DNA from 3 places in the Arthrobacter sp. 05T423 genome. Region 2 is predicted to be linked to each of the others. Evidence: predicted binding sites of a transcription regulator. Region 2 holds the regulator's gene; each other region holds the start of a gene.
What was found. Region 2 encodes HrcA, which represses chaperone genes, less so after heat shock. Its sites were predicted from a motif close to TTNGCACTCGNNNNNNNCGAGTGCNAA; they were not measured.

Region 1: groES (co-chaperone GroES) is a predicted target of HrcA. The motif match lies at 733-759, and genes of this name have one in related genera.
Region 3: groL (chaperonin GroEL) is a predicted target of HrcA. The motif match lies at 2,319-2,345, and genes of this name have one in related genera.

What each region holds. Positions count from the first base shown of each region.
Region 1 covers NZ_JBFTLC010000001.1:107,633-113,027, forward strand. The annotation lists gene AC1DFE_RS00560 (class I SAM-dependent methyltransferase) at 1-241, opposite strand, end outside; gene AC1DFE_RS00565 (hypothetical protein) at 296-697, shown strand; gene groES (co-chaperone GroES) at 916-1,209, shown strand; gene groL (chaperonin GroEL) at 1,294-2,904, shown strand; gene AC1DFE_RS00580 (acyltransferase family protein) at 3,123-5,192, shown strand.
Region 2 covers NZ_JBFTLC010000007.1:129,962-135,356, reverse strand. The annotation lists gene dnaJ (molecular chaperone DnaJ) at 1-901, opposite strand, end outside; gene hrcA (heat-inducible transcriptional repressor HrcA) at 960-1,973, opposite strand; gene AC1DFE_RS08270 (DUF3097 domain-containing protein) at 2,186-3,040, shown strand; gene AC1DFE_RS08265 (DUF4870 domain-containing protein) at 3,175-3,594, shown strand; gene hemW (radical SAM family heme chaperone HemW) at 3,738-4,967, opposite strand; gene lepA (translation elongation factor 4) at 5,004-5,395, opposite strand, start outside.
Region 3 covers NZ_JBFTLC010000038.1:6,081-11,475, reverse strand. The annotation lists gene AC1DFE_RS20875 (RNase H family protein) at 1-405, opposite strand, end outside; gene groL (chaperonin GroEL) at 511-2,139, opposite strand; gene AC1DFE_RS20865 (ABC transporter substrate-binding protein) at 2,430-3,701, opposite strand; gene AC1DFE_RS20860 (cold-shock protein) at 3,749-3,952, opposite strand; gene AC1DFE_RS20855 (LytR C-terminal domain-containing protein) at 4,111-4,752, opposite strand; gene AC1DFE_RS20850 (DUF3263 domain-containing protein) at 4,801-5,175, opposite strand; gene AC1DFE_RS20845 (uracil-DNA glycosylase) at 5,344-5,395, shown strand, end outside.

The DNA.
Region 1 (5,395 bases), on a different contig from region 2:
CCAGGCCGGCCTGGGTGAAGAGCATCTGCCGGGCGAACTCGCCGAACTTGCCCTCGGCCCTGGTCCTGAGCCGTGACTGCGTCAGGACGGCGGAGACGAGCTCGGGGGAGTGCCCGGCCTTGCGGAGGGTTGAGCTGAGGGTGAAGGAATCGTCCTCCCGGTACGGTCCGAGCGAGGCCAGCAGCTCCCATCCTTCTTCGGTGAGGAGCGGGGCGATCTGGTCCTGCGGTGCTTCAGACATGGGATCAAGCCTAGTGGAGGGGCCGCCCAAGCTCTTCCCGATAGGGTGGTCTGAATGGAATCCAGCGAAACGCCAACCCCTGGTCAGCCCGAACGCAACAACCCCGGACCGGCGCAGCATAGCCGCCTGGTCCGGTATGCACGCCCGGTGCTGATCGCCGGCGCTGTGATCGCCGTCGTCTGCCTTGTCCTGCTGGTGATCATCTTCCTGCTCGACTCCTTCAATTCCACCGTCTACTCGGTGGGTGGCAAGAACATCAGCGACGCCACCGAGGAAGCCCGGCAGATCCGCGACCTGTACCTCGGGGCGCGCGTGGGCGGAATCGTGGTGCTCATCGTGTCGGTGCTTGCCGCAGCGGCGGCCGCCGCCGTGCTTGTCCGCGAGCAGCGTAAGCGGGGGGACCAGGACGCCGACGGCGGCGAGGACCTGGGGTTCGACGACCTCGCCGGGCGCTGAACGAAGGGTCCTGGCGGGTTACGGCGGATGAAATTCTGGCACTCACCTTGACCGAGTGCTAACCCCTTACATAGAGTCATCATTAGCACTCTCCCTAGGAGGGTGCTAACACACGAAGAGCTGCCAGCCTGGCTGCTGCCGGCACCGCGACGACGGTCTGCCGCCACGGCGCAACAGTTTTTACTGTCCATGAATTTTGATGAAAAGGAGAGGTCCGAGTGTCGGTCTCTATTAAGCCTCTTGAGGATCGTATTGTTGTTCGCCCGCTCGAAGCCGAGCAGACCACGGCTTCCGGCCTGGTCATCCCGGACTCCGCCCAGGAGAAGCCGCAGGAAGGCGAAGTTGTTGCAGTAGGCCCCGGCCGCTTCGAAGACGGCAACCGCGTACCGGTCGACGTAGCTGTTGGCGACGTCGTCATCTACTCCAAGTACGGCGGAACCGAAGTCAAGACCGGCGGCACCGAGTACCTCGTGCTCTCCGCCCGCGACGTTCTGGCGATCGTCGTAAAGTAACTCTTTGGATCCCCGTGCCGCTGCCCGAGTCTGATTCTGTCTGGCCGGGCGGCTGCACGGGGTTCTGTCTTGAAAGGACAAACCATGGCAAAGCAGCTTGCGTTTAACGACGCTGCCCGCCGGTCGCTTGAAGCCGGCATCGACAAGCTCGCCAACACGGTTAAGGTGACGCTTGGTCCCCGCGGCCGCAACGTCGTGCTGGACAAGAAGTGGGGTGCCCCCACGATCACCAACGACGGCGTGACCATCGCCCGGGAAGTCGAACTGGACGACCCGTACGAAAACCTTGGCGCCCAGCTGGCCAAGGAAGTCGCCACCAAGACGAACGACGTCGCCGGTGACGGCACCACCACTGCCACAGTGCTCGCCCAGGCACTGGTCAAGGAAGGCCTGCGCAACGTTGCCGCCGGCGCCGCTCCTGGCCAGATCAAGCGCGGCATCGAGGTCTCCGTCGAGGCCATCGCAGCACGCCTGCTGGAGAACGCCCGTCCCGTTGAGGGCACCCAGGTGGCCAACGTTGCCGCCATCTCCGCGCAGAGCGACGAGGTTGGCGAGCTGCTCGCCGAGGCCTTCGACAAGGTTGGCAAGGATGGTGTGATCACCATCGAGGAATCCTCCACCACGCAGACCGAACTGGCTCTGACCGAGGGTATGCAGTTCGACAAGGGCTACCTGTCCCCGTACTTCATCACCGACACCGAGCGCCAGGAAGCCGTCCTCGAGGACGCCCTTATCCTGATCAACCAGGGCAAGATCTCCTCGGTGCAGGAATTCCTGCCGCTGCTGGAGAAGGCGCTGCAGAGCTCCAAGCCTCTGTTCATCATCGCCGAGGACGTCGACGGCGAAGCCCTGTCCACGCTGATCGTCAACCGCATCCGCGGCACCCTGAACGTGGTCGCCGTCAAGGCTCCGGGCTTCGGTGACCGCCGCAAGGCCATGCTGCAGGACATCGCGACGCTGACCGGCGCGCAGGTTGTGTCCCCGGAACTGGGCCTGAGCCTGGACTCCGTGGGCCTCGAGGTGCTGGGTACCGCCCGCCGCATCACGGTGACCAAGGACAACACCACCATCGTCGACGGCGCAGGTTCGGCCGAGGACGTTGCAGCACGCGTTGCGCAGCTGCGCGCCGAGCTGACCCGCACCGATTCCGACTGGGACCGGGAGAAGCTGCAGGAGCGCCTGGCCAAGCTGGCCGGCGGCATCGGCGTGATCAAGGTCGGCGCAGCCACCGAGGTTGAGCTGAAGGAAAAGAAGCACCGCATCGAAGATGCAGTGTCCTCCACCCGCGCGGCCCTCGAAGAAGGCATCGTGGCCGGTGGCGGTTCCGCCCTGATCCACGCGCTGAAGGCACTCGACGAGGACCCGGCTGTCACGGCACTCGAAGGTGACGCGGCTGCCGCCGTCGGCATCGTCCGCCGTGCACTGGTCCAGCCGCTGCGCTGGATCGCGCAGAACGCCGGCCACGACGGCTACGTTGTGGCCGCCCGGGTTGCCGAGCAGGACAACAACCACGGCTTCAACGCCAAGTCCGGCGAGTACGAGGACCTGATCGCAGCGGGCGTCATTGACCCCGTCAAGGTCACCCGTGCAGCCCTGCGCAACGCAGCCTCCATCGCTGCGCTGGTGCTCACCACCGAAACCCTGGTGGCTGAGAAGGCCGCCGAGGAAGACGAGCACGCAGGCCACAGCCACTAGGCTGCAGCCCGCTCCAAGCGGCTCATGAGAAGGCCCGTCCAGCTGCCGCTGGGCGGGCCTTCTCTGCGCTTTCAGACGGATTCTCCCGGCTAAGACCCCGGTCGCACCTGCGTGGTTGATTCGTCTGGAATGTCACGAATTGGTAACATGGGTGCTTTGTGCTGCCGTTTGAGGGGTTATCTGTGCCAGAAGCGAGATCGACGGACCCGCTGGAAAGCATGCCGCGCGAGGAACCGGCAGGGAACCAAAACCATGAGCCGCGGGCTGCCCGGCTGAAGGCCAGGCCTGGTTACCGGCCCGAGGTGCAGGGCCTTCGTGCCCTCGCGGTGCTCATGGTGGTCACGTACCACGTGTGGCTTGGCCGGGTTTCCGGCGGCGTGGACATCTTCCTGCTGATCTCTGCGTTCCTGCTGACCCTGTCCTTCGTCCGCAAGGTGGAGAAAGGTGCTCCGCTGCGCCTCGTGAGCCACTGGCTGCACCTCTTCAAGCGGCTGATCCCGGCCGCCGTCGTCGTGATCCTCGGTGTGCTGGCCGGAACCTGGCTGGTCCTGCCGCAGAGCCGCTGGCCCGACGTCCTCAACGAGGCGTGGGCGTCCCTGCTCTACGGGCAGAACTGGCTGCTGGCCAACAGCGCCGTGGACTACTACGCGCAGGACCACTCCGGGGCCAGCCCGCTCCAGCACTTCTGGTCGCTGTCCATCCAGGGCCAGGTCTTCATCCTCTGGCCCCTCATCTTCGCCGGCTCCGCCCTGGTGTGGCGGCTGCTGCGGCGCCGCCGAGAAGTCAGCTACCGGACTGTCCTGATGGTCACCTTCGGCGGCATCTTCATCGCCTCGCTGGTGTTCTCGATCGGCCAGACGGCCAGCAACCAGGCCTACGCCTACTTCGACACGCGGACCCGGCTGTGGGAGTTCGCGCTGGGATCGCTGCTGGCCCTGGCGCTGCCCTACCTGAAGCCAGGCAAGGCGCTGCGTGTGGCCCTGGGCTGGGCCGGACTTGCCGCCATGATTTCCTGCGGCCTGGTGCTCACCGTTGACCGGTCCTTCCCGGGCTTTATTGCGCTGTGGCCCACCCTGGCCGCGGCTGCCATCATCGTCGCCGGCCAAAGCGGCAGCCGGTTCGGCGTGGACCGGATCCTGTGCTCAAAGCCGCTGGTGGCCCTGGGGGACAACTCCTACGCCCTCTACCTGTGGCACTGGCCGGTCCTGGTCCTGGCACTGGCCGGCACGGGCATCGAAAAGCCCAACCTGGTCCAGGGCCTCGCCGTTGTGGCGGGTTCCGTGGTGCTGGCCGTCCTGACCACCCGCTTCGTCGAGAAGCCGCTGCGTGAATGGCACTGGCCGCAACTGCGGGCCTGGCGCACCGCCGTCGTAATTGTTGCCTGCGGCGCCCTGCTGGCCGGTCCGGTCGCGGTGTGGCAGACCAAGCTGACCGCCGACGAGGCCGCGGCGGCCGCGCAACCTCGCGAGCTGACTCCCGGCGCCGCCGCGCTGGCGCCGGAGAACGCCGGCAAGCCGACGCCGGAAGCCACCGTGATTCCGGCCCCCGCCGCCATGAAAAACGAGTGGGCGGACATCGACGGGCTGTGCACCGACGGCAACGTCCCCAGCGACCCCCTGCTCAGCGGCTGCCTGCAGAACAGCAAGCCGGACAAGGTCACCAAGCGGATCGTGGTGCTCGGCGACTCCCACGCCCAGCAGTACATGGCCGCGCTCGGCCCGATCGCCAAGGAGCACGGCTGGGAGGTGGTCACCCTCCTGAAGGGCAACTGCCGGTTCGGCGCCGAATCGACGGAGCGCGACGCCGACTGCAACGCCTTCAACAGGGCCAGCGCCGCGTACGTCATGGAGCACAAGCCGGACGCGGTGTTCACTGTGGCATCCCTCACGCACAAGGAAGCCCCGTTTGAAACCGAGGTGCCCGGCTACCTGGAGGGCATCAAGCCGTTCACCGACGCCGGGATCGACGTCGTCGGGGTCCGGGACAACCCGCGCTTCGCCATCAACATGCCGGAATGCGTCCAGAAGTACGGCACGGACGCGCCGGAGTGCAACCCGCCGCTGGGCGAATCCCTCGCTGCCAAGTCGCCGCTGGACGCCTACCGGGGCAAGGTGGACGGGCTGCGCCTGATGGACATGAGCGACTTCATCTGCGCCGGCGGCATCTGCCCGGCCGTGGTGGGCAATGTGTACGTCTACAAGGACGACAACCACCTGACCAAGACGTACGTCCAGTCCATGATCCCGATGTTCGAGAAGCGGCTCCTGGCTGCCACGGGCTGGAAGTAGCGCGCCTGCTGGCCCACGCCCGCGAGGGTTCCCTGACCGAGCCTGCGAGGTTAGGGAGCGGGCGGGGAGTGCCCTTGCTCACAATGCCGGCAAGGAATATGGGGATCGCCGCCAAGGTTCTAGTATTAATTCAATTCCTCCAGCATCACCTTCCGGCCCCGGCCAACCCCTGCACAGGCCAGTCCCGTAATGACGGGCTGGTC
Region 2 (5,395 bases):
CGGACTGGGTGCCCGCCTTGACGTCGATGTCCTGCTTGCCGTCGAAGGTCTCCAGGCCCAGTTCCGTGCCAAGGGCGGCAGCGGTCATGGGGATGTTCAGGGTGGCGTGGAGGTCGTCGCCCTCGCGGACGTAGGTGGAGTCGTTGTTGACCCGGATTTCCACGTAGAGGTCGCCGGACGGGCCGCCCGCGGGGCCGGCTTCGCCCTGTCCGGAGAGCTGGATCCGGGTTCCGGTGGCCACGCCCGCCGGAACCTTGATGGTGAGGGAGCGGCGGCTGCGGATCCGGCCCTGGCCGCTGCATTCGTTGCAGGGGTCCTTGATGACCGTGCCGAAGCCTTCGCATGACCCGCAGGGGGCTGCGGTCATGACCTGGCCGAGGATGGAACGTACTGCGCGCTGCACCTGGCCGCTGCCGCCGCAGATGTCGCAGCGCTCCGGGTGGCTGCCCTCGCGGCAGCAGGACCCTTCACAGGTGGGGCAGGTGACGGCCGTGTCCACTTCCAGCTTCTTGTTGACGCCGAAGACCGCATCGCGCAGGTCGATCCGGACGCTGATGAGCGCGTCCTGGCCGCGGCGGACACGGGACGCGGGCCCGGAGGTGCCGCCGGCGCCGAAGAAGGTGTCAAAGATGTCCTGGAACGCGAAGCCCTGGCCGGCGTAGCCGCCGCCGCCGAAGCCGTTGTCGGTGCCGTTCTCGTTGCCGGTGGTGTCGTAGACCCTGCGCTTCTGCGGATCAGACAGCACCTCGTAGGCGTGGGTGACGGCCTTGAACCGTTCGGCGGCGTCGTCCCCGGGGTTGACGTCCGGGTGAAGCGAGCGGGCCAGCTTGCGGTAGGCCTTTTTGATCTCCTCGCCGGTGGCTTCGGGGGAGACTCCAAGAACGTCGTAGTGGCTACTCAAAGTTCGTATCTCTTCCTGGTTGTATTGCCTGTTGTCAGGGGATGTCCGGGGCGTGCGGTCATGGGCCCAGAATCCTCGAAAGGTAGCGGGCCACCGCTCGTACGGCGGCCATGGTGGTGGGATAGTCCATCCGGGTGGGGCCGAGGATGCCTACCTTGGCGGTGGCGTCGGGACCGTACCCGGTGGCCACCACCGACGCCTCGGCCAGTCCGTCGTAGGGGTTTTCGCGGCCGATGCTGACCGCCACGCCGCGCGGGTCCTGTGCCATGTCGCTCAGGAGCCGCAGCATCACCACCTGTTCCTCGAGGGCCTCAAGGACTGGTCCGATGCTGAGCGGGAAGTCCACGTTGGACCGCGCCAGGTTGGCCGTTCCGGCCAGGACCATGCGGTCTTCCCGGCTGTTGTGGGCCAGGCCTTCCAGCCCCTTGCCGAGGGCCACTGCCGCAGGCCGCTCGGCCGGCGTACAGCCGGCCACGACGGCGGACAGGTGCCGGGGCAGGATGGCCACCGGAGTTCCGGCCACACCGGTCAGGAACCGGGTGCGCAGGGCGCCGAGCGTGTCGTCTGACAGGTCCTGCCCGGCGTCGACGACGCGCTGGTCAACCTTGCCGGAGTCTGCGATCAGCACGATCAGCACCTTCCGCGGCGCCAGCAGCACAAATTCGATGTGCCGGACAACTGCCCGGCTCAGGTGCGGGTACTGCACGACGGCGACCTGGTTGGTCAGCTGGGACAGGAGCCGGGCCGTCCGGTCAAGGACGTCGTCCAGGTCCTCGGACCCCTCGAGCAGGGTCTGGATGGCGCGTTTCTCCGCCGGGGAAAGCGGCTTGACCGCCGAGATCTGGTCGACGAACAGGCGGTAGCCCTTGTCCGTGGGAATCCGGCCGGCACTCGTGTGCGGGGCCGTGATGAGGCCCTCATCCTCCAGTGCCGCCATGTCGTTGCGGATGGTGGCACTGGAAACACCCAGATGATGCCGTTCCACCAGGGCCTTGGAGCCGACAGGCTCGCGGGAATGGACATAGTCCTCCACGATGGCGCGCAGCACCTCAAGCTTTCGTGGTTCGCTCACAGTCCACCTCCTTTTGGCCGTAACCGCTCCGGACATTAATCCTGCCCGTCAACGCTGTGGTTAGCACTCGACGTGCCTAAGTGCTAACAAGTCTAATATGAGACGCCGCGTTGTTAGCATTGATACCGCTCCGGGCGGAATTCCGGGCGCCTGTCCCCCGGCGGCAAGCCCGCAGCCGGAGCGGCTCCTTCCTAGTGCAGAGCGGTGAACGAATGCAGTACCAGACCTGGGGCCCGCAGGATATGGCAGCGCCCGCCAAGAACAGCCTTCCCGAGGTTCCGGTGGAGCGCGGCATGGTGCTCGAGGACGTCCAGTCCGGCTGGGTGGGCGCAGTGACCCGGGTGGAGAAGTCCGGCGGCATGCACGTGGTGGCGCTCGAAGACCGCCGCGGAAAATCCCGGTCCTTCAAGCTTGGCTTCGGGTTCCTCTTGGAGGGGCAGCCGATCCGCCTGATGCCTCCGGCCCCCAAGGCCAAGCCCGCAGGGCAGGGCATCTCCGCACGGACGGCGTCGGGTTCGGTGCGGGTGGAAGGACAGCGCGCCCAGGTGGCCAAGGCCAGCCGGATCTGGGTTGAAGGCAAGCATGATGCCGAGCTGGTGGAAAAAGTCTGGGGCGACGACCTCCGGGTGGAGGGCATCGTCGTCGAACCCCTGCATGGCATTGATGACCTGGCGGGGGCGGTGGCCGCCTTCCGCCCAGGTCCCGGCCGCAGGCTGGGAGTTCTGGTGGACCATCTGGTCCCCGATTCCAAGGAGTCCAGGATCGCCGACGCCGTGATGGCCTCCCCCGGCGCCGCCGGAAACGTGCTGATCGTCGGCCACCCCTATGTGGATGTGTGGCAGGCGATCCGGCCGTCGGTGCTGGGCATTCCGGCGTGGCCGGTGGTGCCGCGCGGCACGGATTGGAAAACCGGCATCCTCACCTCCTTCGGTTGGCCGCACGCGACCAAGGAGGACGTTGGCCTCGGCTGGCAGAAACTCCTAGGCGCCGTGCGGACATACGCCGACCTTGAGCCCGCCCTGCTGGGCAGGGTCGAAGAGGTCATCGATTTCCTAACAGTTCCATAGCTACGGCCCCCGGATTCAGCGTTGAGCCCGCGATTGCCCCGACGGCCCGGTATCCTTGGTACGGCGCCACCGCACCGCGGCCCCGGCACCGCACCAATGCATTACCGCACCAACGCAAGCTTAAGGAAGACACCGTGGCAGAAGACGCTCGCGACCGCAGGGACACACAGTCCGGCCAGGACCTGCCCCAGTACCATGGGGTTCCGGCCAACGCGCTTCCGCTGACCGCCAGCGAGGACCGGCAGTGGGCCACCCTGGCGCACTTCGGCGGCATCCTCGGCTGCGTTCCGGCGCTGCTGATCTACCTCATCTTCCGCGACCGCGGCCCCTTCACCGCGCAGGAGTCCAAGGAAGCCCTCAACTTCACCCTGCCGCCGACGATTGCGGCCTTCGTGGCGAACCTGCTGGTGCTGCTGCCCGTCGTCGGGAACCTGTTCGCCGTCCTGGCCACGCTCATCTGGATTGCGCTGACCTGCTTCGCGGTTTCTGCCGGCGTCCACGTCAACAAGGGCCAGCCGCACCGCTACCCGTACAACCTCCGCTGGATCAAGTAGCCACAAGCAACGGGGGCCCACACCCGCAGGGTCCCTGGCCGAGCTTGCGAGGTTAGGGTGCGGGTGGGAAGGGTACTTCCAGCCCAATCCGCTAGGGATATTGGGCTAGAGGTGACCCCGCGTTGCTTTGTCTGTTGTACCGGCTAGTCCGGCAGGATCCGGCGGACCACGGCGTCGGCCAGCAGGCGGCCCTTCAGCGTGAGGACCAGGCGGCCCTTGAAGGCCTCCTCCGGCACCACGAGGCCGTCGGCAATCAGCCCGGCCACGGCCTTCCTTCCGGATGGCGCAAGGGCAGCGGTTCCCAGCCCTGCGGAAAGACGGGCTTCCAGCATAACTTTTTCGACGCCGCGGGTTTCGTCGTCAAGGGTTTCTCGACCGGCCGCCGGGGAGACGCCTGAGCCGAGCCGGCCGGCATAGGCGGTGGGGTGCTTGACGTTCCACCAGCGAACCCCGCCCACGTGCGAATGGGCGCCGGGTCCGATCCCCCACCAGTCGTCACCGCGCCAGTAGGCGAGGTTGTGGCGGCACGCCTGCCCAGGCGTTGCGGACCAGTTGCTGACCTCGTACCAGTGCAGGCCGGCGTCGGTGATCAACTGGTCCGCGAGTTCGTACTTGTCGGCGTGGTCGTCGTCGTCGATTCCCGGAACTTCGCCACGGCGCATCTGGGCGGCGAGCTTGGTGCCGTCCTCCACGATCAGCGCGTAGGCGCTGATGTGGTCCGGCTTGTACGACAGTGCGGTCTCGAGCGAGAAGCGCCAATCCTCCATTGACTCCCCAGGTGTTCCGTAGATGAGGTCCAGGCTGACGGCGAGTCCGGCGTCGCGCGCCCACTGCACCACGAACGGGACACGGCTCGGCGTGTGGGTCCGGTCAAGCACCTTCAGGACATGGGGCACGGCGGATTGCATGCCGAAGGAAACCCGCGTGAAGCCCGCGTCCGCAAGCAGCTGCAGGGACTCCGGCGTGACGGAATCCGGATTGGCTTCCGTGGTCACCTCGGCGCCGGGTTCGATCCCCCAGGTGTCGATGGCGGCACGGAGGATTCTGGCCAGGTCCTCGGCAGGCAGGAGCGTCGGTGTGCCGCCACCGAAAAATACGGTGCTCAGCTTGCGGGCAGGCAGGCCCGAGCGCTCCAGGACCCGCGCGGCAAAGTCCACTTCAGAGATGGCAGTGGAGGCGTACGCGTCCTGGGACGCGCCGCCGCCGAGCTCGGTTGCGGTGTACGTGTTGAAGTCGCAGTAACCGCAGCGCACCGCGCAGAACGGGATGTGCACGTAGAGCCCGAAGGCCCGGCTGGCTGCACCCTCCGCGGCCTGCTGCGGCAGCAGGCCGTCCGGCGGCGCGGGGTCACCGAGGGGAAGAACGCTAGGCATGTGTGCGGCCTCCGGAGGTTTCGGCCACGGTCATCACTACTTCTTGGCCTTGTCCTTGGATTCGTCGGTGGTCAGGGCAGCGATAAAGGCTTCCTGCGGCACTTCGACACGTCCCACCATCTTCATGCGCTTCTTGCCTTCCTTCTGCTTTTCCAGCAATTTGCGCTTACGGGAGATGTCACCGCCGTAGCACTTGGCCAGAACGTCCTTGCGGATGGCGCGGATGGACTCTCGGGCGATGATCCGGGACCCGATGGCTGCCTGGATGGGTACCTCGAACTGCTGCCGCGGGATGAGTTCGCGCAGCTTGCCGGTCATCATCACGCCGTAGGCGTAGGCCTTGTCCTTGTGGGTGATGGCGCTGAAGGCATCCACCTGTTCGCCTTGAAGCAGGATGTCCACCTTGACCAGGTCGGCGACCTGTTCGC
Region 3 (5,395 bases), on a different contig from region 2:
CCTGGCGCGCTCGTCCGCGGCCTCGTTCAGTTCGTGCCCGGCGTGGCCCTTGACCCATTCGAACCTGTATTTCCGTCCGGCGAGCTCCCGGTCGATGTCCTTGAGGATGTCCACGTTCAGTACGGGCTTGCCGTCAGCCTTGCGCCACCCTTTGCGCTTCCACCCGGGCATCCACTTTGTCACGGAGTTGATCACGTACTGGCTGTCACAGAGTATGTGCAGGTCCTCGTCCGGGAGGTGCGCGGTGGAACGGAAGAGGTCCAGAACGGCCATCAGCTCACCCTGGTTGTTGGTGCCGTGGGGCCAGCCGCCGGCCCGCCAGCAGTCGTCATTCACGTACCAGGCCCACCCTGCGGGCCCCGGGTTTCCCAATGCCGAACCGTCGGCTGCTGCAGTAATCGTCACCGAACCATCCTGCCAGACTGCGCGGACAAAAATGTGCCGGCAAAAGAGTGCGGCCCCCTCGTTGGAGGGGGCCGCACTCTTCAGGCAGCTGGGAGCAGCGGGAGGCTAGAAGCCGCCCATGCCGCCCATCTCGTCGCCGCCGCCGACGGCCGGGGAGTTCTTCTCCGGCTTGTCGGCCACGACGGCCTCGGTGGTGAGGAACAGACCGGCGATGGAAGCCGCGTTCTGCAGGGCAGAGCGGGTTACCTTGACCGGGTCGTTGATGCCGGCAGCCAGCAGGTCGACGTACTCGCCAGTGGCAGCGTTCAGGCCGTGGCCTGCGGGCAGGCCACGGACCTTGTCAACCACTACGCCGGGCTCGAGGCCTGCGTTGAAAGCGATCTGCTTCAGCGGGGCGTCGATGGCAACGCGGACGATGTTGGCGCCCGTTGCTTCGTCGCCGGTCAGGTTCAGGTTGGCGAATGCCTTGAGGCCTGCCTGGATCAGCGCAACGCCACCGCCGGCGACGATGCCCTCTTCAACGGCAGCCTTCGCGTTGCGGACAGCGTCCTCAATGCGGTGCTTGCGCTCCTTGAGCTCAACCTCCGTGGCGGCACCGGCCTTGATGACGGCAACGCCGCCGGCCAGCTTGGCCAGGCGCTCCTGCAGCTTCTCGCGGTCATAGTCGGAGTCGGAGTTTTCGATCTCGGCGCGGATCTGGGAAACGCGGCCGGCGATCTGGTCGGCGTCGCCTGCACCTTCGACGATGGTGGTCTCGTCCTTGGTCACGACAACCTTGCGTGCCTTGCCCAGGAGCTCGAGGCCGGCGGTCTCAAGCTTGAGGCCGACTTCCTCGGCGATGACCTGTCCGCCGGTGAGGATGGCGATGTCGGCCAGCTGCGCCTTGCGGCGGTCACCGAAGCCCGGAGCCTTGACGGCGACGGACTTGAAGGTGCCACGGATCTTGTTGACGATCAGGGTGGCCAGGGCCTCGCCCTCGATGTCTTCGGCGATGATCAGCAGCGGCTTGTTGGACTGCATGACCTTCTCGAGGACAGCAACCAGTTCCTTGACGTTGGAGATCTTGGAGTTGACGATCAGGATGTACGGGTCCTCGAGGACCGTTTCCTGGCGCTCCGTGTCCGTGACGAAGTAAGCGGAGATGTAGCCCTTGTCGAAGCGCATGCCTTCGGTGAGCTCCAGCTCGAGGCCGAAGGTGTTGGACTCCTCGACCGTGATTACGCCTTCCTTGCCCACCTTGTCCAGGGCTTCGGCGATCAGGGCGCCGATTTCGTCGTCACCGGCAGAGATGGAAGCCGTGGCTGCGATCTCTTCCTTGGTTTCGATTTCCTTGGCGGAGTTCAGCAGCTCAGCGGTGACGGCCTCAACGGCCTTCTCGATGCCGCGCTTGAGGGACAGCGGGTCAGCGCCGGCCGCGACGTTGCGCAGGCCTTCCTTGACCAGTGCCTGGGCCAGCACGGTGGCCGTGGTGGTGCCGTCGCCAGCGACGTCATCCGTCTTCTTGGCAACTTCCTTAACCAGCTCGGCGCCGATCTTCTCATAGGGATCGTCCAGCTCGATCTCCTTGGCGATGGAAACACCATCGTTGGTGATCGTGGGGGCGCCCCACTTCTTTTCGAGGACGACGTTGCGGCCACGCGGGCCGAGGGTGACCCTCACGGCGTCGGCGAGGGTGTTCAGGCCCCGCTCAAGACCGCGGCGTGCCTCTTCATCAAATGCAATGATCTTGGCCATAACGGCAGTAGTCCTTTCGGGACAGTCGTTAAGAAGGACCCTTGCTGCGGTGCCCGCGACGGACGATCCTTTCCGCAGGCCTCTGTACGCCCGACGGTCCGGATCTCACCCCAACCAGGTTTTTCTTTCGCTCCTTGCGCCGCTGCCGGGGTGGTATCGGCCTGAACCGGGGCCACCCTTTAGCAGTCGGCACGCTGGAGTGCTAATCAATAATTAGCACTCCCCCGGGGAGAGTGCAAGCAGATGCGCTTGTTTATCCCGCGCGCGGGCGGAGTATTCGCTACCAGCGATCAGCGGGCGGACCTGCCGGCGGCCTCGCTGCCCGTGAGCCTGGCCTTGTTGTCCGCTCCGTACGTGAACACCATATACTTCGCGGCCGTGACGTCACCGTTGGCGTCGAAGCGGACGGGCCCCGACTCGCCGTCGTAGTCGATGGCCTTTCCTGCCCGGATGGCCGCAAGGCAATCCTTGTAGGTCGTGCAGACGGCCGGCTGGCCGGAGGGCGCGGAGGATGCCCGGCCCCCGGCGGTGCCGCCCGAGACGGAAATGAGCGTACCGGCGATGGAGGCACCGGCGTCGTCCTCTGCCGCAGCGGCGGCCAGCGCTGCCAGGTTTACGGCATCATAAGTCTCGGGCGCAAAGGTCGTGTCCTTGAGCCCCGCATCGATGGCCACGAGTTCTGCCTGGAAGTGCGCCGAGGGGAAGACGCCGGGCACCAGGGCGCGCGTTCCTTCCAGCGACTTCGACCCGAGCGCGGAGCCGTACTGCCTGAAGCCGCCGTCGCCCAGAATGAGTTTGTTGCCCGCCAATCCGGCGTTGGTGAGCTCGGCGATCGCGCCCTGCGCACCGTCCCGGGCAATGACGACGACAGCATCCGGGGCCGCGTCACGTGCAGCCGCCACGGACTTCTGTGCCTCGCCGCGCGTGAAGCCGGAGAGCGTGACGGGGTTCAGCCCGCCGGCCTTGGCGGCAGCGGACACTGCTGCAGACACGTCCTGACCGTAGTTGCCGTCTTCGTACACCACGGCGAGGCTTCTGGCCCCGGCGTCCTTGGCGAGTTTCACCAGGACAGGAGCCTGGGCGATGTCCGCCGCCGCGGTGCGGAAGTAGTAGCCGCCACTCTTGTAGCTGCTCAGTTCCGGGGCCGTATTGGCCGGAGAGATGAGCGTGATCCTGGCCTTGGACAGCACGTCAATGGCGGCCGGTGCGCGGCTTGAGTCGGTGGGACCGATCACTACGTCCGCCCCGGCATCCACGAGTTCCCGGGCCTGCGCGGCGGTGTCGCCCACGGTGGTTGCGGGCAGCAGGTCCACCGGCCGGCCCTTGTGCCCGCCCGCCGCGTTGATCTCCTGGACTGCGAGTTTGGCCGCGGCCTGTTGGGCGGCGTTCAGGAAGGCCTGGGGTCCGGTGTTGTCGAGGATCAGCCCGATCCGCAGGATCCCGTCGCCGCTGGCCTCAACCGGTGCTGTCCGGGCGGTGTCCCCGGCTCCGGAGCAGGCAGCCAGCGTCAGGACGACGGCGGTACCCCAGACAGTTGCCCACCAGGCAGCCGTGTCCCGGATTGCTGTTCCCCGGACAGCTGAATCCCGGGGACCCGTGCGGCGCGCCACTAGACGGGCCGGACCTTTTCTGCCTGTGGACCTTTTTCGCCTTCGCCCACTTCCAGCTCCACACGCTGGCCCTCATCCAGTGCCCGGAACCCGTCGGTCTGAATGACCGACCAGTGCACGAAGACGTCGTCGCCTGAATCGTCAACAGTGATGAAGCCGTAGCCCTTTTCCGCGTTGAACCACTTCACGGTTCCCAATGCCATGATCCCCACACTTTCAGGTTGCTTCCGTAAGGCCCACGTCGGTGTGTGCCGTAAATTACGCCTCGAAGCCTGCCATCACTCTATCCATTCAGGACCTTCGGGGCGCAGGCCAGCGGCCCGAAGAGGAGGCAATAGTTATTCAGGCGTAACCGGAATGGCTACTGGTAGCCCGGGCCCAGGACCACCGCCACGGGCGTCTGGAACTCGGCGCTTTCCACCAGCGTGGGGATGTTCAGCAAAGCTCCGAGCGCCTCCGCGTTGGCCCGGTGGTCGGCGTCAGAGTAGAAGATCACCGACTGCCGCTGGGGCGACCCCTGCCAGTTGGCCACCTTGCCGAGCACCCAGCCGTCGGACTTGACCGTGGCACCCACGCGTCCGGCCAGTCCGGAGGTCAGCGTTCCGTTGAAGATGGAGACAGGCTGCGACTTGTCCACTGCCGCTCCGGCAATGGTTTCCGAGGTGGCGGGCTCCACGGCGGAGGGGGAAGCAGTCTCCGAGGCGGACGGCGATGCCGAGGCAGCAGCGCCGGACGTCGCACGTGCTGACGGCGTCTGCGACGGACTGGGACTGTCCGATGGCGTGGAAACGGCTGCCGCTGCGGAGGGCGACGAGACGGCGGGCTGGAAACCCAGCTGCGGCAACAGGAGAAAAGCGATAAGACCCACGGCAAGCGCGCCGATTCCCGTGGAAAGTATCGGCCACAACTTCGGGCGGGACGGCGCGGAGACAGCGCGGTGTACGCCCTGCCGGGAGGAGACCTCAGGTACCCTGTCGAATTCGTCCCGAGCAAAATTAGTCATGGTGAAGGGGTGTCCTTGTTGGTTTCGCCGGCAGTCCGGCACTAGCAGTTACGCGTCAGATCCAAGGCGGCGTGCGGTGCGAGCCCGGTGACGTGACGTACGTAGTCTACGCAATCTCTTCACGAGCATGGGGTCGTGGGCCAGTGCGTGCTCTGTATCAATCAGGGCGTTAAGGATCTGGTAGTAGTGCGTCGCGGACAGGTCAAACAGCTCGCGGATGGCCTGTTCCTTGGCACCGGCATACTTCCACCACTGCCGTTCCAGGGCGAGAATCTGCTGTTCCCGCTCGCTCAGCGGCGAGTCCCGCAGCTTGAAGTCGTCCAGCAGCGAGCCGCTCCGCAGCCCGTGCTCCTGCGGTGAATCCTGCCCTGATTCCTGCCCTGAATCCCGCTCCGCGAGGTGGTCCTGCAACGGCTCGGCCACTGCGCTCTCCTTAGCTGAATCCGGTCAAAGTACCTCCCCTATGTTACGGAGGAATAACAGCATTGTCATTTGTGGCACGGGCCACAGCGGCCTTAGATGCGCGGGCATGGCGGCCGTCGGTGACCGGCGGGAGCCGCCGGGCCATGGTTTGGGACAATGGACACCGTGATGGAACCTGAACCTCTTTTCGAGCCTGAACCACTCTTCGAGCTGGAGCCCT